4 regions of the Butyrivibrio sp. AE2005 genome follow, and region 4 is predicted to be linked to each of the others. Evidence: riboswitches for the same ligand, from Rfam matches in the RefSeq annotation. Region 4 holds a riboswitch; each other region holds the start of a gene.
The links. A riboswitch is a leader RNA that binds a small molecule or an ion and turns the genes downstream of it on or off. The one in region 4 is predicted to bind cyclic di-GMP.

Region 1 (5,688 bases), on a different contig from region 4:
TTTATTATTAAAAGAGTATGAAATAATTATGGCAGGTTTTAAGAGGGCTAATTATTGCTATAAGAGGGCGCACATGGTAAGATGTTAATAGGAAGTTTATATAATTAATTTCCTAATAACGTAGCAGAAGAAACAGCAAAAGACAAAAGGGATATTTTTTTATTAATGACAAGAGAAGAGAGAACACAGCATGCACATGCCATAAGTGACAGGTATGTGCCAAGGATAAGTCCGGATGAAACAGAAACCATGAAGGAGATTAAAAAGCTCCCAATCCAGGATATTATTACGATTCATTCAAATGCGTGTTATGCAGTCGAAAAGGGATTATTTGTAGGTATAAGCAAGGATACCTTAAAGAAGAAGGATGCGCACGCAGTCAGATTTGTTAAGGCAATAGACGTACTTAAGAAGATCATAATAGAAAGGCTTAAGTCAGCGGAATGTCTTTGGACGGTTACAGACAGGATAACTCATTCGCCGTTTATCGATGACGGAAACAGGGTCTGGGTTTTTACGGAAAGAGAGTATGCCGATGAATGTGTCGGTTACTTTATGAAACAGTTCAGAACAACATTTGAAGTAACTGAAATACCTCACAGCGATCTGTTCAGATTCTTTGGTATCTCGGCTTATATGCGCGGAGTAGAGGTTTTTCAGGTAGATATCCTGGCATATTCTGCGATATCTATTAAGAGCGAAGAAATAATCCCGGCGCCGGATTTTAGCAAGACGCCTGCAATAAACCGTCCTGTGATGAATCCGGATTTTTTCCGCTCGGTGGCAAAGTTCCAGGAAGAACGCCTTTACAGTGCCGATTATGACGGGAAAAAAGAAATGCTTAAGAAGCTTGAAGAAGATATAGTCAAAACATTTCGAAGTGCTTCGTTTCTGGTGCCTGTCAAAGGGATGGACCAGATTGCCAAAAGAATTGATGCAAAGGGTTCGGTGAAAAAGGGGACAAAGATTTCCATTCCCTGCCTTTCCAAAGGAAGCGGAAAGAATGAAACTAACGCAACTCCGGTATTTACCGACTGGGATGAATTTAATAAGGTTTATTCCCAGGAAGAGTGGGGCGGCTGGATCTGGAAAGCATCGGATCTTATGGGCGCGCCTGAAGATATGATTGTTGTTAATTCGGGATCGCTTGGCTTTGAGATGTCCAAGGGCATGATCAGAAAAATGCTCGGACGAAAGAAACTTATGTAAATATTTTAGGTATATAAAACCTCCTGTCATTAGAAGTTGGCAGGAGGTATTATTATGAGCTTTTTTGATGTTTTGACATTCAATTTTGGGAATGCTTTGTATCCGGACTTTCATCTTCGGTATCATTCGTAAGAAGCGTGTTTTTCATATATGAATAGTTGATGAGCCTTTCGGCATACTGCTCCGCGATATTATATGCAAAAGATATCTTTCGGATATTTGAATCAATATCGTGCATTGTTATGTTGATCTTGGCTGCCATCATGCGTACGTAGCTTTTGTTGGCGGGATCAAGCTCCATTTTTTCGAACTTTGCCAGGAGTTCATTGATCTCTTTTCTGCAGCTCTCAAGTTCTTTTTTATGCGATGTAAGTTCATCATTGATGAATATTATTTTAGTTTCCATAGCATTTTCCAATCTTAGAGACGAAGTTTCTCTACATTTTTGTAAAATATATGTTAATAAAATGATTATAAATAATTTTTCCGAATGATGCAAGAGTTTGTGCCATAAAAGTGGATTATAAGGCTGAAATATTTGCAAATAAAGGAGAATGCCTGATATGGGGTGGCTGAGATTGATAATATTTTACAGTTATGTTAAAATTAACATATATAAAACAGGGCAAACATATAGCAATGTATGGGCGCAAAGTCGTAAATCTTTTATATTTATATAAAGAGATGGTTTGACTGCAAAATAGCGGGGTGATCTGCTGTTTGTGCGGTCTTTTTTGTTAGTTGGGGTTTTTGAAAGGGAGTTGGTTGTATGAAAAAAAGAATTTTGACATGTTTAATGGCAACAGTGCTGATGTTCGCACTTTCCGGATGTGATGAGCTACCTGAAATAGAGGGACTGCCCGAAATCGAGGGATTACCGGATATAGAGGAAGTATCCGATATAGGTGAATTTGTTGAGTCTTTTATCAATGATGAAAAGGATATTGACATAGAAGGATTATTTAGTGAAAGCAGCTCGGAAGAATCATCCGATGGAGCTTCGGGAGAAGAAGCGGCTACGGAAGCAACTTCCGAGGAACCTGAGCTTCCTGCCGGTTCTTTTGAATACAACGGAAAAGTTGCTTCAATAAATGATGATATTGAAACGATACTGAGTGTTATCAGTACGGAAGATAATCAGACGGGCGATAATTCCGGAAATATCTATTATATTGATACCGATAGAATGATTCTTTTCACTGAAGAGGTCGATGGGGTTAAAAAGCCTGCACAGCTTACGGTTCATGATGAGAACTTAAAGACTTCCAAAGGCATTTCCGTCGGAAGTACGGAAGAAGAATTAAGAGCCGCTTACGGAGAGCCTTCAAGTGAAGCTGATGAGGGAAGCCATATCATGAATTATGATTTCAAGGACTGCGGAATCACGTTTGCAGTGGATGATAAGATTGTTGCGATTACGTATTTTAAGCCATAAAAAAGTATATGATGCAAAAGAGAGAAAAAAAGAGAATATGAAAGAAAAAACGCGAATATAATAAATATGGTATTATATTCGCGTTTGCACATATAAAGCGAAGTCACTAATATATGTTCTTAGAGGTTAGCACTCAACTTAAAAGAGTGCTAACAATTAAAAAGATTATTCAAACCATCATATAAAGGAGGCATTTGTAATGAAATTACAACCACTTGCAGACAGAGTTGTATTAAAGCAGCTTGAAGCAGAAGAGACAACAAAATCAGGAATCGTACTTCCCGGAGCAGAGAAGGAGAAGCCTCAGCAGGCAGAAGTTATCGCTGTCGGACCCGGTGGAGTAGTTGACGGTAAAGAAGTTACTATGCAGGTTAAGAAGGGTGACAATGTTATCTATTCAAAATATGCCGGAACAGAAGTAAAGCTTGATGATGTAACATACATTATTGTTAAGCAGAACGATATACTTGCTATCATTAAATAATCAAACACATTCGGAGGATAAATAAATGGCAAAGACAATTAAGTACGGCGCAGACGCCCGCACAGCTATGGTGGAAGGCGTTAATAAGCTTGCAGATACAGTCAGAGTTACAATCGGACCTAAGGGTAGAAACGTAGTTCTTGATAAATCATACGGTGCACCTACAATCACAAACGACGGTGTTACAATTGCAAAAGAGATCGAGCTTGAAGATGCTTATGAGAACATGGGCGCTCAGCTTGTAAAAGAAGTTGCTACAAAGACAAACGATGTAGCAGGTGACGGAACAACAACAGCTACAGTTCTTGCACAGGCAATGATCAATGAAGGTGTTAAGAACCTTGCTGCAGGTGCTAACCCCATCGTACTCAGAAAGGGCATGAAGAAGGCTACAGAGTGCGCTGTTGAAGCAATCGGAAAGATGGCTACAAAGGTTAAGGGCAAGGATCAGATTATGAGAGTTGCCGCTGTTTCATCTGGAGATGATGAAGTAGGACAGATGATCGCTGACGCTATGGAGAAGGTTTCAAACGACGGCGTTATCACAATCGAAGAGTCAAAGACAATGCAGACTGAGCTTGACCTTGTAGAAGGAATGCAGTTTGACAGAGGATATATTTCAGCATACATGGCTACAGATATGGATAAGATGGAAGCAAATCTTGAAGATCCTTATGTTCTTATCACAGATAAGAAGATTTCAAACATTCAGGATATCCTCCCTCTTCTTGAGCAGATCGTTAAGACAGGATCTAAGCTCCTTATCATTGCCGAGGATGTAGACGGTGAGGCTCTTACAACACTTATCGTTAACAAGCTTCGCGGAACATTCAATGTAGTAGCGGTTAAGGCTCCCGGATACGGTGACAGAAGAAAAGCTATGCTTGAGGATATCGCAATCCTTACAGGTGGTAAGGTTATTTCTTCAGACCTTGGCCTTGAGCTTAAGGATACAACACTTGATGACCTCGGAAGAGCTAAGAGCATCAAGGTAGAAAAAGAGAAGACAACAATCGTTGACGGTCTTGGAGAGAAAGATGAGATCGCAGCAAGAGTTGCTCAGATCAAGAAGCAGATTGAAGATACAACATCAGATTTCGATAAAGAAAAGCTTCAGGAGAGACTTGCTAAGCTTGCAGGCGGTGTAGCCGTTATCAGAGTAGGTGCTGCAACAGAGACTGAAATGAAAGAAGCTAAGTACAGAATGGAAGACGCTCTCAACGCTACAAGAGCTGCTGTAGAAGAAGGTATCATCTTCGGTGGTGGATCGGCTTATATCCACGCATCTAAGGAAGTTGAGAAGCTTGCAGCAAGCCTTGAGGGAGATGAGAAGACAGGTGCTAACGTAGTTCTTAAGGCACTTGAGGCTCCTCTTTTCCACATCGCTAACAACGCAGGTCTTGACGGATCTGTTATCGTTAACAAGGTTAAAGAGAGCAAAGTCGGCGTAGGCTTCAATGCATACTCAGAAGAGTACGTAGACATGGTTAAGGACGGAATCATCGATCCTGCCAAGGTTACAAGAAGCGCTATCCAGAACGCTACATCCGTTGCATCAAGCTTCCTTACAACAGAAGCAGCCGTAGCAACAATCAAAGAACCCGCTCCCGCAATGCCCGCTGGGGGACCCGGTATGGGGATGATGTAAGCGATAACGAGCAAAACTCGCCAAGCACATAATCAATCGCCACGTAGTGGTCAAAATAAAAAAGAGAACTGCCCTCAAGCTTGCTTGAAAGGGCAGTTCTCTTTTTTATTTTGAAAAGCTCCGAAGGAGCGTGATTGATTATGCGCTTGGCAGAGCTTTGCGACAACGGACGACAAGAGAAAAAGCACCACATCGTACTGATTATTTATAAGCAATGTACGATGTGGTGCTTTTTTCTTGTATGGGCGCTCGCACTATGCCATCATCGCATAGCCGCTCGCAATTCCCCAACTCACACTCTTTTAATAATAAATCTCTTCATACTCCTCAACCGGTGTCTCATACGAATACTCTATATATTCCGCATTATCTGCATAATAATCATTAGATTCACTATAATCTACATCCTCACTATTCTCCGCAGAATAATCTTCAGTATCATCTTCAGTATCATCACTATCATCCAGACCATAATTTATGTCGTCTTCAGATGCATGCTTGGGATATGTACTTGTAACTTCTTTTCCCTCTTCGGCAGCCTTTAGATCTGCCTTAAACTGATCCCACTTTTCCGGATTTTTTACATAATACATCGGACACTCTTTTCCGGTAACTTCGTAATGCCTTATAACATGGTCCGTACTGAGATTAAATGTTGCTCTGAGCCAGTTTACGAGCTTTATCAGAGACTGGTAAGACTCATCTGTAAATTCGCCTGTGACATCCGGGTGGCATACCTCAATAGAAATGGTGTCTTTGTTTCTGTCATTACTTGAAGCGGACTTTTCAGTGAGAGGAACGCACATTATTATCTCGCCATCCATTCCTACAACAAAATGTGAGCATACATCTGAATCCTGCTGGTTGTAGAAATCTCTGTTCTGCTGTGCGGTAGTCCTTGGGTTACCGACA
Region 2 (5,688 bases), on a different contig from region 4:
GCGATACGATAATCGGAGAGGGAAGTGTTATCGGTGCCAATGCGTTTATTACGGCTTCTGTTCCGGCTAACAGCAGGATTAGTATGAAAAATGGCTGATGTTTCGTGCAGTTGTTACAGAATATGACTATATATTAAATAAGACTTTTGCTCAGTGATCTACATACCTTGAAAGGGTGAAAAATGTAGATGCCATCGGGGCGGAGGTCTTATTTTTTTATAAAAAACTATTGAATTGTTACAGCATGAGTGATAATATTTTAATATATGTTAATAAAGTATTTCGAATGGGTATGCAGTACTATGCCAATGAGGAATGTTTATCATGTTCGAAAGGGGTGATCAATGGAAAAGAAAGTAATTTGATTTTATGAGCACAAGAACACAGTCATTGTTGAAAAAATTCTTTTACTTTTTTTATTTTGCTCTAAAGGAAATAAAAAAAGCATCCGATAAAGTAAATAGCAGGTAGTGGATAATGCAACGTGACTTGGAGGTATGTGTTCTATGATGAGATCACTTTGGTCAGGTGTTTCCGGACTAACAACCCATCAATTGGAAATGGATGTTATTGGCAATAATATTGCCAATGTCAATACAACAGCATATAAATCACAGGCAACGGGTTTTTCTGACGTTCTTTATCAGACTGTAAAGAACGGAACCGGAGCGGGAGATAACGTTGCGACTACAAATGCTGCTCAGATAGGACTTGGATCGAAGGTTTCCTCAATTTATACAAACATCTCGAAGTCGGGCTCGATGCAGGCTACGGGAAATGCCTTCGATATGATGATCACAGGAGATGCATTCTTTGTGATAAGTCCTGACAACCAGACCAGGAATTTTAGCAGGGACGGTGCGTTTACGATCGATGCGCAGGGAAGTCTCGTAACCCAGAATAACGGATATTATGTTATGGGTGTAATGGGTGAAGACGGAATCAGACCGGGAGCAAATGTGACGAGACTTGATCTTATTACTGATGCAACTAAGACGATAGGCGGAACTGCAACATCCGCATCATATTTCAGAGGGAATATTGATAGTCTTGACGGCACTTTCGATGAGGCAGACGGCAAGAACGTCAGACTTGAAGTATTCGGCAATGACGGAAGAACTTATACTCTTAAGTTTAAGCTGACAAACGGAGGAGACGACGCAGACAATACTTATTCGCTTTCTCTTGCGTCAGTACAGGACGATGAGGGTAATCTTCTTCAAAACACTACAGATACCAATATCAATCTTGTTTACAGCAAGGGTTCGGGAGAGCTTATAAGTGCAGGGGGCAACGAAAACGGAATCGTGACCATGTCATTCGGAGGCGGAGCTTCGATGATTGGACCTCTCAATATAGACTTTTCAAATACGACAAACTATGCAGGCACAACTGCATCTCACAACTCTACAATTTATGCGTATAAGGGAGATGTGAGAGGGTTAAATGTCGGATATGCAAACGGAAGTATGACCGGAATGTCCATTACGGACAACGGATCGGTGTTTGCAAAGTATTCCAACGGACAGACTGTAAAGATCGCACAGATAGCTGTTGCGGAATTCAACAATGCCATGGGACTTGAGAAGGTTGGCGACAATCTTTATGCGGAATCCCTTAATTCGGGACAGGCGCAGATTGTGGATGTTACTGCCGACGGAGGGTATATGACATCCGGAGTGCTCGAATCCAGTAACGTAGATTTATCGAAAGAGTTTACTGATATGATTACGACACAGAGAGGTTTCCAGGCTAACAGCCGTGTGATCACAACATCTGATGAGATGCTTCAGATCCTCAGAGGTCTGAAACGGTAAATTGGAAACTAAGAACTTTTTTTGCGAAAGTGAAATTTTGTAACACAGGGCTGAGCGTGGGTTCAGCCCTCTTTTTATGGAAACTGTGTTTTTTTTGTGAAAAAGTGGTTGCGTTTTAATATCCGATGGGGTATATTCATCTTACGAGATGACGAAATATAGTTTTTTTGAAAAAATTTTTTTGTGTTAGCGCTTTCGTTATAACGTGTTTAACTTAGCAAAATAAAGGGCAAAGCCGCCGGAAGGCGGTGACGCAAAACTAGAGGGTCTCAATCACGTATGTGACAGACAGCCAGTTGCTGGCGCTGGGTTAACTGCGCCAAGATGAAGACCGAGCTGCACTTTTACAGACGGTCTAATTTTATGCAAGTTACGGTACGGATTTTGTTCAAGGATGAACCATCGTAGTATTTTTGCGATGCGTACTATGGAAACGTAATTTCATCGACACTGGCCTCTAGAACTTTGCGGTTGCCTGATAATTATTAAATTATTTAAGGTATCATGCGAAGACCTCAGGGTTGGATGCACGATATCTTAATTTATTATATTTACGTTGCAACCGATAACTTGTATGAGATTCCTCAACAATAGCAAGAGTATAGGGACAGAGAATGGCAGAGGTCAATTTAAAAAAACTAAGCAGAGCGGAACTTTTGGAGATGATGATCAACTTCTCGGAAGAGGCCGACGAAGCTAAGAGGCGTGAACAAGAAATTAAAGAAGAAGTCGAGAAAGAGAAGCAACAACTTCTTAAGGAACTTGCGGAAGAAAGAAGTAACCTGTTAAAGAGTTTCGACGAAGAAAAGGCACAGATGAGAGCCAAGTTCAATGAACAAAAGAATCAGATGCAGGAGAAGTTCGACAAGGACATAACCGGTCTGAAAGCAAGGCTCGCCAGAGAAAAAGCGGAGTTACAACAACAGGTTGACGATGCACTTGAGAAGATTGAAAACTCGCAGTCACTCGCCGAAGCGTCCATTCAGTTGGGCGGCATTATGGAAGCAGCTCAGAGAGCAGCCAACATCTATGTTGATAATGTTAAAAAGAATGCGGAAGCTGAGTACAAAGAGCTTATGAAGGGCATTAAAGAAAGCAAGCTCAGAATGGCAATGTACGAGAAGACGCAGATGGAAAACATAGATGCAAAGGTCAATCAAGCTGTGGAAAAGGCAGTTGCACAAAGATTGTCTCGTACAGGTTCCATTGAAAGAGCCCGGACACATGAAGAAGCTTACACCGGAACATTGGGCAGACCGATGACACGTGGTGAAGCATACTCAGGCGCAATAGAAAAGCCTAGGATATATAAAAGAGAAAAAGACTGAGAGCACAGATGGGTAAACAAAAGAAAGAACAGGCAAATCCTTTGCAGGAGCAGCAGGAGCAGGTTAAGCCTTCTCTGGATCAGTTAAAAAGCGAACTGAAAAGGGAAAACAGCAAAAAGGAATACAAGAAAGTGCTGAGAAATACGTTGATAGTAGTCGTTGTAGTCGCGGCACTTGCGGTACTTGTTTCCAGCTTTTTCATAGCAGTATTAAAAGTAACAGGAGATAGTATGACGCCGACACTGGAAACCGGAGATCTGGTGGTAGCTTATACTAGAACATCATTCGAACCCGGAGAGCTGATAGCTTTTTACTACAACAACAAAGTTCTGGTAAAAAGAGTCGTGGGTTCACCCGGAGATTGGATCAATCTCGACGCAGACGGCAATGTATCTGTAAATGGGGAATTACTTGATGAGCCGTATGTAGAAAAGAGTTTTGAACCGACTGACCTGACATTTCCATATCAGGTTCCGGAAAACAGGTATTTTGTACTTGGAGATCACAGAAGTGCTTCGATTGATTCACGAAGCAGCGTGGTCGGATGTGTAACCAAGGAACAACTTATCGGGAAAGTTGTGTTTAGAGTTTATCCGTTCAGCAAATTCGGAGGACTGTAAGCAAAAAATGTAACTAGCAGACAATAATGGGTAAAAGGGTAAGAGGATAAGAGATATGCGCAAAGATTATGAACACCGCGCAGAAAACTACATCAAAAAGCATCAGAATTACAAGAAATGGCTTGCTTTTGTTTTATGCGTTGCAATCATTACAGGTTCTATCACATTGTATGTGCTTAACAAACCTGCTGCTGCGATGACTGAAGAGGGAGCACAGTCAGTTGGTCTTGTAATGGAAACGGCTGATGACGATTTTGAGAGCGGTTTGATCGAAGAGATGAATCAGGAGAGCGAAGACAGCGGGGACGACGCCGATGCCGGTGATGAATCTGGCGACGGTGATGGCAACAGTAACGCTGAAGAAGTTACTGTTGAGGAAAACGCTACTCCCGAGGATGAGAATAACTCTGATGATTCCATTGTGGAGAATAAGGACGACAGTGAAGAGAAGAAAGCTGAAGAGGAAAAGACCGATGAAGCTGACAAAGAAAACACTGTTGAGTCTGCTGCTTCTAATGGAACAACCGTTAAAGAAGAGGAAGAATCTGATTTAGCTTCTACTGCATCAACAGAAGCATCGGACGCTGCAAGTACGGCATCATCTGAGATGTCTACCGAAGCATCAACAGAAGCATCTTCAATTGAATCCCTGGAAGATTACAAAGATGTGATCGTAACAGTAAAATATGTGGATTCACATGATAAAGAGATTGCGGAATCAAAAGAACTTTCTATCACAGACTCCTTTGATATCAAGAAGGATGCTAAGAATTTTGAGGGCTATTTCTTTAACAAAGCGGTTATCGGTGATGACGAGATCGTGAAAGTTGAGAAAGAGACCAAAGAGTTTGCTGCATCTGCTAACAGCGAAGAGAATAAGGACAGCGCTTCACTTCTTACCGATGTAAAAGACGGAACAGTTGAACATTATATATATAAAGTAACAACTGCTGACGGCGAAGTAAGAGAGCTTGAAGAAGATACAGAGCTTGATCTTGTATACTATCCTGCAAATACAAAGACAGAGTTTGTATACTCGGATGGTGATGCAAAGGTTAAGGTTGTACTTACTAAGCCTGATGTATTCCCTGAGGGAATTGAGCTTACAGTTACAGAAGTTGAACGCAATACAAAGGGATATAATTACGATGCTTATCTTGCCGCACTTAACAGCAAGGCAGGTGAGATTGCCGGTGATGGCGGAGAAGAAGACGCAGCGGCTGTAGAATTTGATGAGAAGAATACTGTACTTCTGGATATTGCATTCCTGCTTGACAATGTAGAGTACGATCTTACAGATGGAACAGCTTCTGTTTCGATTGAGTATACAAACAACAAGATCTCAGCAGATCTTGATACAGACAATTCAGAGGAAGTTACTATAGTACACCTTCCTCTTACAGATGAAGTAAAAGAGAAATTTGATTCAACAAGTGAAGCTACAAGTATTTCAGCCAATGATATTCAAGTAGAAGTTTTTGATGACGGAAAAGTCGATCTTGGCGATTCAAGTGATAACGTTTCATTCCAGACTGATTCATTCTGTGTTTTCGGTGTTATAAAGAGTGCAAACGGACGTTCCTGGGTGGGAACAAAGGACTATTCCGCAAACGAGATCATAGATATGCTCGGTGATTCTACATACTTCGGTGTCGTTGCGAACGACTACGACGGATGTAATAACCACAGTGAAGCAAACATAGCCGTTAAGAATATTAAAAATGTTCAAGACTATACAATTGGTAACTCGACACAGACATATCAGAAAATTGGCGATTATAAGATTACGGTTAATAAAGTTGTAAATGGTGCAAAGAAGACAGGAAAGTTCTTCTTCGCGGTATATCAGGATGCTGAAGGAACCAGAAAGATTCAGGGAAGCGACTTTAGTATTACAACAGGTGCTGACGGAAAGGGATCTTA
Region 3 (5,688 bases), on a different contig from region 4:
TAGGCCCGCCGGGAACTATAGTTGTGCAACCGAGTCTTACGCAATCCCCCGGAGTTCCGCTACATGAGTATGCATGAACTTCATGTTCGCCATCAACAGGATATTCCACAGGGAATATATCTATCGCATGCCTAAGGGTTATACTGTGAGATGCCGCACTCCTCTCGCTTTCAGGAGCCACGATCCATACTTCCCCGAATTTTACCGCCTCTTTTACAAGTCTTAAAAGTCCCTCGGACTTTATTCCGTCATCATTGGTTATGAGAATCCTTCTAGTCATTCTGTCCTTTCTCCACTATCAGTTCCTTACAGCCCATCTCATCTTGGTGGATTTGCTTCTGGGATTTATCCTGCACTCCTCCGCGGACGGCCTTATCACATCTTCTGATATCTCGCTGTATATGCCGGCTTTTTTATGCTCTTTAAAAGACTTCTTAACAAGCCTGTCTTCTCCCGAATGAAACGTAAGTATCGCCACTCTTCCGCCCTCGTTAAGTATTGACGGAAGCTTATCAAGAAAAGAATACAGCACTTCAAATTCACTGTTTACATCTATTCTGAGCGCCTGAAAAACTCTGGCGCAACTCTTTTTTATCGTTACCGCTTTTTCCTCTTTAGGAACCTTCCAAAGCGCCGCTTCTATCGCCTCACGAAGCGCGGTTGTCGTATCCATGGGATTGCCTTTTTTCATTAGCGAAAAAACTTTTTCCGCAATCTCTTCCGCATAAGGTTCATCTGAGTTCTCTACAAGCATACCCACAAACTCTTCTTTGGTTATGTTGTGAAGGCGCTCAGCTGCCGATTCTCCGCTGTCCGGATTGAGCCTAAGATCAAGAGGCCCGTCAATCTTGTAAGAAAAGCCCCTTTCAGGGTTATCTATCTGCATGGAAGACACTCCAAGATCTGCCAGAACAAAATCAAACTTTCCGGCTTCATCACACACTTTATCTATATTCTCAAAGTTCATCTGCCTGAACTTGAATACATCCTCTCCATATCCTGCGTTTCTGAGCCTCTCTACAGTCTTCTTCGATTCTATCGGATCGATATCAAGTCCGTAGATACAGCCTTTCCCCTGCAGTTTTTCAAGCATCTTTGAAGTATGTCCGCCGTACCCAAGCGTACAATCAAGCCCCTGCTGTCCCGGCTCTATCTGCAAGAAATCCAAGATTTCTTTTACCATAATGGAAATATGCATCCCCGCAGGCGTCGAACCCTTGGATATTACATGCTCCACCACATCCTTGTACTTCTCCGGATTGTGCTCCTTGTACTTCTCTTCAAACTTCTTGGGATATTTTCCCGAATAACGAACTCTTCTCTTATGCTGCTTTTCTTCCACACTCTTCTCCATTCGCTGTGATTTTGGTGTATTTGCTTTGTTTTTTGGTGCATCCGCTTTTATTTCGGCGCATACACTGTGATTTTGCTACATCTTCTTTTGGCCGGCTCCGGCAGGTCAAAAAACAATGTACTAAAGTGTAGTGTATCATATTTTTGCAGGATTTTTAGCCCGATCCGGTCGCAAAATCCTTTTTTTGACTAATAGAGCAAAAACATATCGAATTAGTCACACTTTTCCCCGGATTTCCAAGGCCACAGTGACTAATACATTTGATAACATTTGTTATAGTCAAAATCTCCCCTTCATTTCCTCATCTAGAACTCCAAAACTCCCTATTTTCAAGAAAAAATGTGACTAAGGAGCTCCGTAACGCTCGAATTAGTCACATTTCTTACAAAATCACACTACAATATCAGTAAACAGAATCAATATACAAATCGTCGATTTCTTGTCTTATCTCATTCTTATATTGTTCCGTAGCTATTTCCTGTTCAAGAAGATTGATTGCTTCTTTAAGATTGTCAGCACGCATATTGTCTAGATATTCCAATATCTTTGCTATGACAGTTTTATCGTTATATTTTTCGGGAATAAAGCCAAATATTTCAGGATATTTATCTATGCGTTCTTTGCGCATTTTATCAAGCTCAGAAATATTCATTTTTATTTCTTCAGTAATCTTCACAATTTTATTAATGGCTTTTCTCTTTACTATGATTGCCAAAAGTATACCGACTCCAACTCCGGCAAATAACAACCCTACGAAAAACTTTGCCAAATTTTGATCCGAATTCAGTTTAGCAAGAAACTCCGGGCTCGCGTAAAATACTAATTCCATGATTCCGCAATAAATTAATTCATAACCAAAGTATCCGATCAAAAACCATTTAATTGCTGCACCAACGCCTCCATGAGCTCTAATTTGGAGTTTTGTATTTTTATAGTCGTAATCACTTAATAAAAATTCTTCCTGATCATCAAGATCGCTAAATTCGTTCTCATTCAGCTTGTCATAAGCTTTTTTCAATGCATCTCGTAATTCTTCTTTGTTCATTTCATTGCCTTTTTTCATACCTCAATCAGTCTCCTCTTCGTTAGCCTTTGTTTTAATATAAAAAGCGCAAAAAAAGCGATACCTACGCATCGCAATAAAACTGTAACTGGCTATCCTTTCGGACCCTATAGCTTTGCGTCATTAGATTTCTCTAATTTTGCCCTTAATTATTCAAGAATAAACGGGATGATACTTTACCCAGAAAAAAAGACTACAAACTTAGATAATACTATGTTTGTAGCCTTATTATTCAATCGGAGTGACGTGATTCGAACACGATTGAAAAATCTCAAAGCCCGCACGGAAAGGAGGTTTGACAACACCGACTGACCGAAAGGTCAAACAACTGGTCAAACAGTTTCTATCGACTTCCCCATACAATTCTCACATCAATGTCTTAGGTATGAATAACTCCATTTATAGAACACAAAATATTTTTTTCTTTTGCAAGTTTAATATAATTCCGAGCATTATTGTCATCCAACAATAAATTGCAATTATTTCTACAACATGAATCTAATATTTGCAATTTCTGCTTAGCACTGTACTTATACTCTTTCTGGCGAAGGAGTTCTGAATTCTTATCAAATACCAACACAGTTTTAATAAGCTCCACATCCTGCCCAGGCATATATTTTTCTTTACCCTGAACATTTCCGTCAGACTCATCTATCCATGTACTGATGCAATACTTCGTGATATCAATGTCTGAATTCACTCTAATTTTTGCATTGTATATCCACCCCAACATATATCCTTTATTCAAATCTGATATAAGTATATCTACATTATTAAGCTTACGATTTGATTTTTGAGGATCATATCTCAAGATTATAGGACAGCTATTGCTAATTAGAACATCTCTATTGCTGATAAAGTTTCGAACTTTCTTATACATTTTGGAAGTTGTCGATATGACATTGGGGACAATCTTCGTACTGATAGATTGCCCATCAGCAATGTCTCTATACAACTTCTTTGGTGTTCTGTATCCATTAGAATTATAGATTTGCTTTGATATTCCTATCAGATGTGGAAAATTATCTGTCTCACCAATAAGGATAAATCCATTCCCATTGTATGTAACAACAATATAAAAGCTTTCAAGATAATAAGTGGCAAATGCCTGAGCGCATTTCCTGATATCTGTAATGTCCATGATTATCTCCAAAAATAAAGTAAAGCTCTTGGCCAGAGCCAAAAGCTTTACTATCGGCAATCGTTCACGATTATTTTTTAAGCAGGGGAGTGCCCGGTTCAGCCGACGTGAATCCCTCAGCAAGTGAGCCTGCATATCTTTTAATACAATAGACCTATATGATACATTATCACCACAACAAAGTCAACTTTTTCTAATTAAATAATACGATAAAGGATACTGTTTTACAAGCAATAACAGCATTCTTCATAGAATTTTAACACATCGATATAACTATCTCTTTCCAATTCTCAGCCCAATTGTCCTTTAAAACGCAAACATGTTTTTTCTATCAACTCCTAGTCGATTAATAAAGAATGTTTCCTCATAATCCCTTCTGTCAAATATGGTATTAGCAACTTGCTTTTCTAGTTGCATAGCATTTCCCCATTTATGTTAGTTTACGCATTTCCACGTCATTATAACATTCCATGACCACAAACAAAAAGAAGAGAAGCAAAGGATTTCCTGCTTCTCTCTGAATATATCCGTATAAAACCTGTTACAGTATACAACTCTGCTATCTAACAAACTTGTCTGCATATTCGATAATTTTAAGAAATTCGCTTATATCCTTAGAAAGTGCATCATCCACGTTAGCCTTAATGCTATTTGGATATTGTGCATTATAAGCAGGTCTCATCATATCTTCATACGAGGTTATCAACTTGTTGACAGCATTTTTGTCGGAAAGGTCTGTGTTTCTAATGTTGTCACGGATGTTTGCAATAAGATTCTGATTTGTTGCTATATCTGTGCTCGCATACTCATTAGTTGATTTTCTTACTTCATTTGGCAAATAAACCTCAATGCCAAAATATTTTCCTGATGCAGGGTCATCATTGGTCTTGGTTTTCTTATTTGCCAGCATCCTTTCCTGAGTTCTGATCAGGTTATGATTATAGTCTTTCATAGCCCGGCTAATAGCTTTTGCCTGATCTTCATTAAATCCTTCAGTAGCACATTTATCAACAACCTTCTGCGCTACTTCCATCTTTGCATAATCTCTGTAACTGAGATATCCATTCTTTAACTGACTTCCGATACCTGTTATCAGATCTCTTGCAGCAGATAACTCCTCATCATTAAAAGAAGCTCCGCCAATTTTATAAACACCTTCTGCATTTTTGCTTACCGGTATGTCTTTTTCATATAAAGCGCTTACAGGATGATTATTCCAGGAATCTCTCACTTTTTCTAATTCTTCAGCACCTAAAGCAGAAATAGACAAGGTAGCTGCCGTATCTGAGAAAGCAGTATTAATTTTAGATTTATCACTTAGTTTATCGGCAACCGCGTTCTGTAAGCCACTGCTCTCATCCTTATTTACAGATTTTGTCTGCATCTCGTCACGCTGCAACTTTGCAGCATATATATCCTGACTAACGTCTTTTACCTGTCTGTTCACTGGAGTTATATTGATTCCTGCCATAATCATCTACCTCCTTGTACATGATTTGTGAATATCACAAGGGTTTCTCTTTTTCCTTTCGGCATCAATCCTTTATCAGATAATACTAATGTCACCAATAGCATCATCTATGTCATGAATAGCGTTCTTCTTATATCTGACTGTCAACAGTGCTGCCCTTAACATCATTTGAAAGTAAGCTCAGCTTATTGAGGATATTCGTAATTTCAGAATTAACAGCATTCTGCGTATCCTCCATAGATGCACCCTCAGAAATAATAGTTCTCTGGGCATCCTCTGCTCCCATGCTGTCAGCTTCTGCACGTTCTCTTCTTGCAATAGCCCGTTTGGTATCAGCACTGGTTCTCTGGCTCTCTGCAGCGTGTTCCTTGATATTCTCTATCATTTCCTGCTGCATAGCTTCTTTTTCGAGTTTCTTTGCTTCTTCCTTCTTCTCTTCTTTCTTCTTTTCGGCAGCTTCTTTTGCTTCTTCCTCGCGCTCCTTCTGCTCTTCGTCAACGTGATCGACTGCTTCCTGCGTCAAAAGAGCTAAAGTCTCTCCGTTAGCAGCTTCAATAATATCTTCAGCTTCATCCTGAGCTTTCAGCATATCCTGAGACTTAGCACGTTCTCTTTTCATATCTGCATAGCCCTGAACATTTCCCATCTGCTGAGCTTTT
Region 4 (5,688 bases):
GGTGGAGATTCGGAACTTGTTGGAAAATCTGTAGAAATGCTTACGCAAACTATTGCTGAAATACGTACATATGGAGAAGGCTTTATAATTGTTGATCAGTCACCATCATCGGTTGATATTTCTGCAATAAAGAATACTAATACAAAGATAGTTCTTAGGACACCGGAAGCAAATGATAGAGAAGCTGTAGGAAGATCCATGGGACTTACAGAAGATCAGGTAAATGAAATCGCAAAACTTCCTAGCGGAGTTGCGGTAGTATATCAGAATGATTGGGTCAGCCCAGTATTGACGATGATTGATAAGGCTCCTGTTATAGATGATGTTCCTTATGTTAATAGTAATCCTGTCAAAATAAGACCATTAAAGGAGGCAAGATTGGAACTTGTCTCTGTATTGATGTCGCCGTGGATAAAGCATGAAAGAATTAGGAAAAAAGTGCTACTTCAGGATTTGAAGGCAATAGATTTATCAAGTAATCATAGAAAAATAATTATGAAGTATATAAATGATTATGTTTTTTTCTGTGGGAAACTTGTATGGGATGTCGAGGAAATTCCTAAGTTACAGAAAAGTTTGATGGCTATACTTGGTATTACAGAATCAGATTATGAAAGGATAATTGATTCGGAAATGCCAGATATGCTTAGAGAAGCTGTGATAAAAAAGACAAAAGGTTTTGGTGCTCAAGAAGTTGATGAAATTTGTCATGTATTAACAAAGGTGGTGAAATAGTATGGGTGCTGGACTGAATGGTTTTGAGAAGCTTGATAGTAATGTGGCTAAGAACGAAAAATTTGATATTTCTGGCAAGATAGAATCGTTCAACAAATCTTTTAAATCAAGTGTTGAGGACGTTAAGGGGAGTTTTGGGCAGATTGAGCAATCTATGGGTGATTCTATATCCAAGGCTATTGGTAGAAATGAAGTTGGAAATGCAGTAAAAAACTATTTTGACGGAGAGAATAAACTTGTAAAGACTGTTGAACTGATTGAAGATGGGATTACTAAGACAACTAGCTATGATGGTAAAGGTACAGCTTATCTAGAAGAAATCACTGATACTGTGAAGTATACAACGGAGTTAAAGCTTAAGCCTGATATAGAGATTATCAAAGAAAATTTTGTTGCCAAGACAGATGATTTTGGAAGGACTATTAGTTGTAAGGTTGATGATGTACAAGTAAAAGCGTCTTCGAGAGAAATTCTAAGTGAGAAATTAAAAGATGCTACATACCGACCTAAAGATGAGAGGGGGCATATTATTGCTGATATCTTAGGCGGGCCAGCCACAAAAGAAAATGTAGTTCCACAGGACTTTAAGGTGAATAGAAGCCAAATGAAGCAAGTGGAAAATATTGTAAGAAAGCTTAAAGAGGATGGTCATAAAGTGGATTATGAGGTGAAGGTGAACTATGTTGCAGATGAGCAACGACCCTCTTTTTTTGAACCAACGATAAAATATGACGATAAAGTATACGAGTTACCGAATGATTTAAAGAAAATTTATAATGATTCTGATTCGAGTGCTGTTAAGAAAGTTGTTGTGGATATAGGAGAAAAACACGGATTGTCAAATAAGGTAGGAGTAGAACAGGGGGCATTTGCTGCGACAGTGACATGTGCTATGTCAACAGTGGACAATGTTTCGGCATGTATCAACGGTGAAATAACTGCAGACGAGGCAGCAATTAATATTGCAAAAGAGACAGCGGCGGCGGGGGCTGTGGGATATAGTGCAGGCTTTATTACTAACGAAGTAGCAACAGCTATGTCTGCGTCGACTAATTCGTTGATTTCATCATTAGGAAACTCGTGCATTCCAGCGGCGGCGGTATCATTTGGGATTTCATCCTATGACACAGTGGTTGATTATGCGAAGGGCGAAATAGGCGCAGATGAATTAGCATATGATTTAGGTGAGAATGCAGTAGGAGTTGCAGGTGCTATTGGTGGTTCAACGTTAGCAGGAGCGGCGATAGGGTCGATTGTACCTGGAGCAGGAACAGTGGTTGGAGCAGGTGCAGGCCTTGTTGGCGGTATGGTAGGATATGCTGTTACATCAGGAGCTTATGAAACTGTAGTTCAGAAGGCAGGAGATGCTATAGAAGCTCATGCAGATGAACTTGAACAGTTGCAAAATAAGGCAGAGTCAATTGCTCATAATACCATTAACATGGCGGCAGAATTTGGTGATGCTGCTGTTAGTGAAGTAAAGGCGGCTATAACTGATTTTAATATTAAAAATGCATTACCATTCAAAGTATGATAGCTGAAAGGATAAACTATATGAAAAATATAAAAAATTATAATGCAGATAAATATAGTGCTGGTAGTAGCGAGTATAAGCAAGCAGCAGATGGAGTTTTTAAGAAGATAAACGGCGATGAAACATTGTTTGTTACTTCTCTTATATTTGAACAGGAGCCGGAATTGGGAGAAGGAGAAAACGCTGAAGAAATATCTCAGTATCCTTTAGAAGATATACTTGATAAGTTTTATTGTTATATTACAGATTTTTATGATGATTTGAATGTAAAAAAATCAAATATATGTTATTTGGAATTTGCATCTGATGATATGGATGATATTGTTAAGTTAAGACAGATTATTGGTAAGCATGTATATAATAAAGAAGTGGATAATACAGTTGAATTGATTATCGAATAACAACAGACCAAAGAAACACTTTTCTGTTACAATAGTAAGAGCATTTACTGTGTTCTGATTGAGTATGGCTTATATAAAAAATGCAGAGGAGTGAAAACGTTTGAGTACATGTATTGTTTACTATTCTAAGCACCACGAGAATACCAAGAAAGTCCTTGATGCGATCAAGGCTGTGGATTCTGATGTGGTGCTTATTGATTCTGCACAGAAGCGAGAAGCAGATCTTCACGGATATGATAGGATTGGTTTTGCATCCGGGATTTATTACAGCAAATTCGCTGAGCAGATTTTGAACTTTGCCAAGATTAATCTTCCGCCGCAGAAAGATGTCTTTTACATAGCTACAGCAGGGAATCCTCTGAAAAGGTATTTTGACAGTATAGCAGAGATTACTAAGGATAAGCAGTGTAATGAGCTTGGTAGATTTCAGTGTAAAGGATTTGATACATTTGGCCCGTTTAAGCTCGTTGGTGGTATTCAGAAAGGGCATCCCACAGAGGATGAAATTGCAGACGCGGTGGAGTTCTATAAAGGTTTGTAAAAGAATGGTGTGAGTATGGCAGGTTTGGTTCTGGAAGGTTGTTTCATATCGCAATTCGCCACTTACTGTTATGGGTTTCAAAATATAACCGTACCTTCCGCTTGTAATCAAGCACAACAACTACACATTCAAAAACAAATGTGGAATAAGAAACATAGAGCCCGTCCGGAGTAGTATAAGGCCCCGGATGGGTAATGGTTCTATAACCTTTTATCGTATAATTTTCATACTGACCGTCTTCGTTCATAATGCGAAAACGAAGAGGAATAACTTCTCCGTTTGCCTTGTGCTGGCAGATGACGTCTACATTATCAATAACTCTACTCATAACAAATAACCTCAATGAAAAAGAACTGATGTTCGCATATATAATACACCTTTAGCAAAGATGTTTCAATCAAAATGAGCACGCTTTATTTTGCTAAATTGGTAAAATAAACTGCTTTATTTTGTAGGATTTGCCGTATCTTTTTAGGGGCGTCTCGGTTAAAATAAAAGTGTAAAAAATGTTCGAACAGAACAATACCAAGGGTAAAGCTGGAGCAATCCGGTGGCACAAAGCTATAGGGACTCACAAGAGTCAGCCAGTTGCGAGTATGAAGGGAGCTGGTGACAGCTTCTTTTTTTTCGAACCTTTAAAACTCTAATCGAAAGGAGAAGATTGTTTTTACGTTGTTTTAGTAAAATAGATTAGGGATGATCGCACAATAGTTCTTCATTTCTTTCGTGCATCTGACTATGTAGGTACAGTGCTTGCGTAGGGTGGACATACAGATTAAGGCCGGTAGTCAATTGGTTATTGTAAGAAATATTTTCCTTAATCTGTGGAAAGAGTATGGGGTAGAAGGTTATGAAAACTAAAATACCGGAAACAGGCGAACTGTGGGTGAATTGCCCAGTATGCGGAAATAAGATTATGCGAGCGGAATTCGCGTCATGTGTTGAAAAGTGTGATGTCTGCGGATCGGTGCTCAGGATTTGTGCGACCAAAAGGTTTGTTACTACTATTGTTAAAGATGAGAATGAAGCGCTGATCGAGATACTTCATAGGTATCATAAAGAGCTGTTAGGGCTTGCGATAGAAGCTTATTAGTAGCCTTATATTTACAATTTCATATAGATGAGATAATTGATGGACTAGTGCAGTGCCATTGAGCGAGGAACAGCATCATTTATCAAAAGTATTGCCAAGAGCTTAAAGAGTCGTGCGTGGCACGTAGCATCGAAGGAGCCTGCAAAACGGAAATATACCGAAAGGTTTTGACCTTAGGTCTATTGTGTTTTGCAGGCTCTATTTTTGTTTCTTGATATATCTGCTCTTGGCTAAGTATGTTTCCGTTTTGGGACTCCGGAACGGAGGGGAGATATGGGTAATGAGAGCAAAAGATTTGATGTGATGACACTTGGGGAGCGAATCAGATTTATCAGGAAGCAGAGAGGAATCAGTCAGGAAACGTTGGCTTCGCTTGTATTTACCAAGAAGCAGACAATTTCTTTATATGAACAGGATAGGCTTGAACTTAAGGTATCAATGCTTAAGAGGGTTGCCGTGGCTTTGGAGGTTCCGACATCAATATTTATCGATGAAGAAGAGTGTGGATGTATAAAGGATGTTTTCGAAGAGAAGGAGATGATGAACACTTTTAAGAATCTGGGACCTGAGCTTAAGAGAGTTGCTTTGGAGCAGTTGAGGGCGCTCGGAACTTTGAAAAGTCAATTCTGCGTTGACGCTGAGTCATAATCTTGGGACTCGTTGCATGCCATAGAAGCCCATAGAATGTAATTGTAGATAGAAATAACCGGTAACTATTTCTTGAATACAGCTGTTTCCTCTTTAGTTGGAGGATTTACAATGGCAAGTTTGGTAAAACAATATGCTGTGGCTGATGCTGCAGAAAGAGTGAGGTTGATCAGTAGCAATTTTGTAACTTTTCTTGGAATAATCGATAGCCATATCGATGGTCTTGTATATCTCATCGAGAGGGAGAAGGCTTCCAATCGAAGAGGAGGTATAGAGGATCTGGGAGTCCGAGTTCAGGATAACAAAATCAGTGATATTACAGGAAACACAGCTACCAATAATGTTCTGATACGTGACGCACTGATGGGGTGTGATTTTTCCAACGGAGTACTGACTGGGACAGATAGAGAAGAAGAGTTCAAGAAAGACGCATTTGTTATAAGACAGATGAGGCTGGATTACAAATTGTATAATGCTCAGCTTAACAGCTTGAAACCGAGAGAACGTGATATTTTTATGAGTCGCATAGAGTCACATGCGCCGTTGGGAGATATTGCAGATGCAAATGGGATTTCGGTTGAATCAGCAAGAAAGTGCATTTTTCGAATCAAGCAGAAGCTCATGAAACAGGTAGTTATGTATATGGAAGGAAGTATTTAGGAGGTACGTGCTATGCCAAAGACCAGAGCGGAGATTCCTCATCTTGAGGAAAAGGTAAAAAATGGGCGAAAGAAGT

Region 1: linked by a shared signal. The riboswitch ahead of DL92_RS0104375 (hypothetical protein) and the one ahead of DL92_RS0104660 (hypothetical protein) in region 4 are both predicted to bind cyclic di-GMP.
Region 2: linked by a shared signal. The riboswitch ahead of DL92_RS18870 (hypothetical protein) and the one ahead of DL92_RS0104660 (hypothetical protein) in region 4 are both predicted to bind cyclic di-GMP.
Region 3: linked by a shared signal. The riboswitch ahead of DL92_RS0109625 (hypothetical protein) and the one ahead of DL92_RS0104660 (hypothetical protein) in region 4 are both predicted to bind cyclic di-GMP.

The regions. Positions count from the first base shown of each region.
Region 1 covers NZ_JMMD01000003.1:188,405-194,092, forward strand. The annotation lists gene DL92_RS0104365 (SseB family protein) at 166-1,209, shown strand; gene DL92_RS0104370 (hypothetical protein) at 1,289-1,615, opposite strand; cyclic di-GMP riboswitch class I at 1,824-1,910, shown strand; gene DL92_RS0104375 (hypothetical protein) at 1,979-2,644, shown strand; gene DL92_RS0104380 (co-chaperone GroES) at 2,844-3,128, shown strand; gene groL (chaperonin GroEL) at 3,154-4,776, shown strand; gene DL92_RS18185 (peptidoglycan recognition protein family protein) at 5,079-5,688, opposite strand, start outside.
Region 2 covers NZ_JMMD01000011.1:54,444-60,131, reverse strand. The annotation lists gene epsC (serine O-acetyltransferase EpsC) at 1-98, shown strand, start outside; gene DL92_RS0109580 (flagellar hook protein FlgE) at 507-1,817, shown strand; cyclic di-GMP riboswitch class I at 2,036-2,121, shown strand; gene DL92_RS18870 (hypothetical protein) at 2,432-3,145, shown strand; gene lepB (signal peptidase I) at 3,154-3,765, shown strand; gene DL92_RS0109565 (hypothetical protein) at 3,821-5,688, shown strand, end outside.
Region 3 covers NZ_JMMD01000011.1:69,777-75,464, forward strand. The annotation lists gene surE (5'/3'-nucleotidase SurE) at 1-280, opposite strand, end outside; gene rsmH (16S rRNA (cytosine(1402)-N(4))-methyltransferase RsmH) at 299-1,354, opposite strand; gene DL92_RS0109625 (hypothetical protein) at 1,758-2,417, opposite strand; cyclic di-GMP riboswitch class I at 2,498-2,571, opposite strand; gene DL92_RS0109630 (PBECR4 domain-containing protein) at 2,797-3,558, opposite strand; gene DL92_RS0109640 (hypothetical protein) at 4,118-5,029, opposite strand; gene DL92_RS0109645 (hypothetical protein) at 5,160-5,688, opposite strand, start outside.
Region 4 covers NZ_JMMD01000004.1:14,152-19,839, forward strand. The annotation lists gene DL92_RS0104630 (ATP-binding protein) at 1-735, shown strand, start outside; gene DL92_RS0104635 (DNA/RNA non-specific endonuclease) at 737-2,269, shown strand; gene DL92_RS0104640 (hypothetical protein) at 2,290-2,670, shown strand; gene DL92_RS0104645 (flavodoxin family protein) at 2,771-3,211, shown strand; gene DL92_RS0104650 (hypothetical protein) at 3,255-3,539, opposite strand; cyclic di-GMP riboswitch class I at 3,732-3,807, shown strand; gene DL92_RS0104660 (hypothetical protein) at 4,062-4,304, shown strand; gene DL92_RS18230 (helix-turn-helix domain-containing protein) at 4,578-4,952, shown strand; gene DL92_RS0104670 (sigma-70 RNA polymerase sigma factor region 4 domain-containing protein) at 5,064-5,612, shown strand; gene DL92_RS0104675 (DUF6462 family protein) at 5,625-5,688, shown strand, end outside.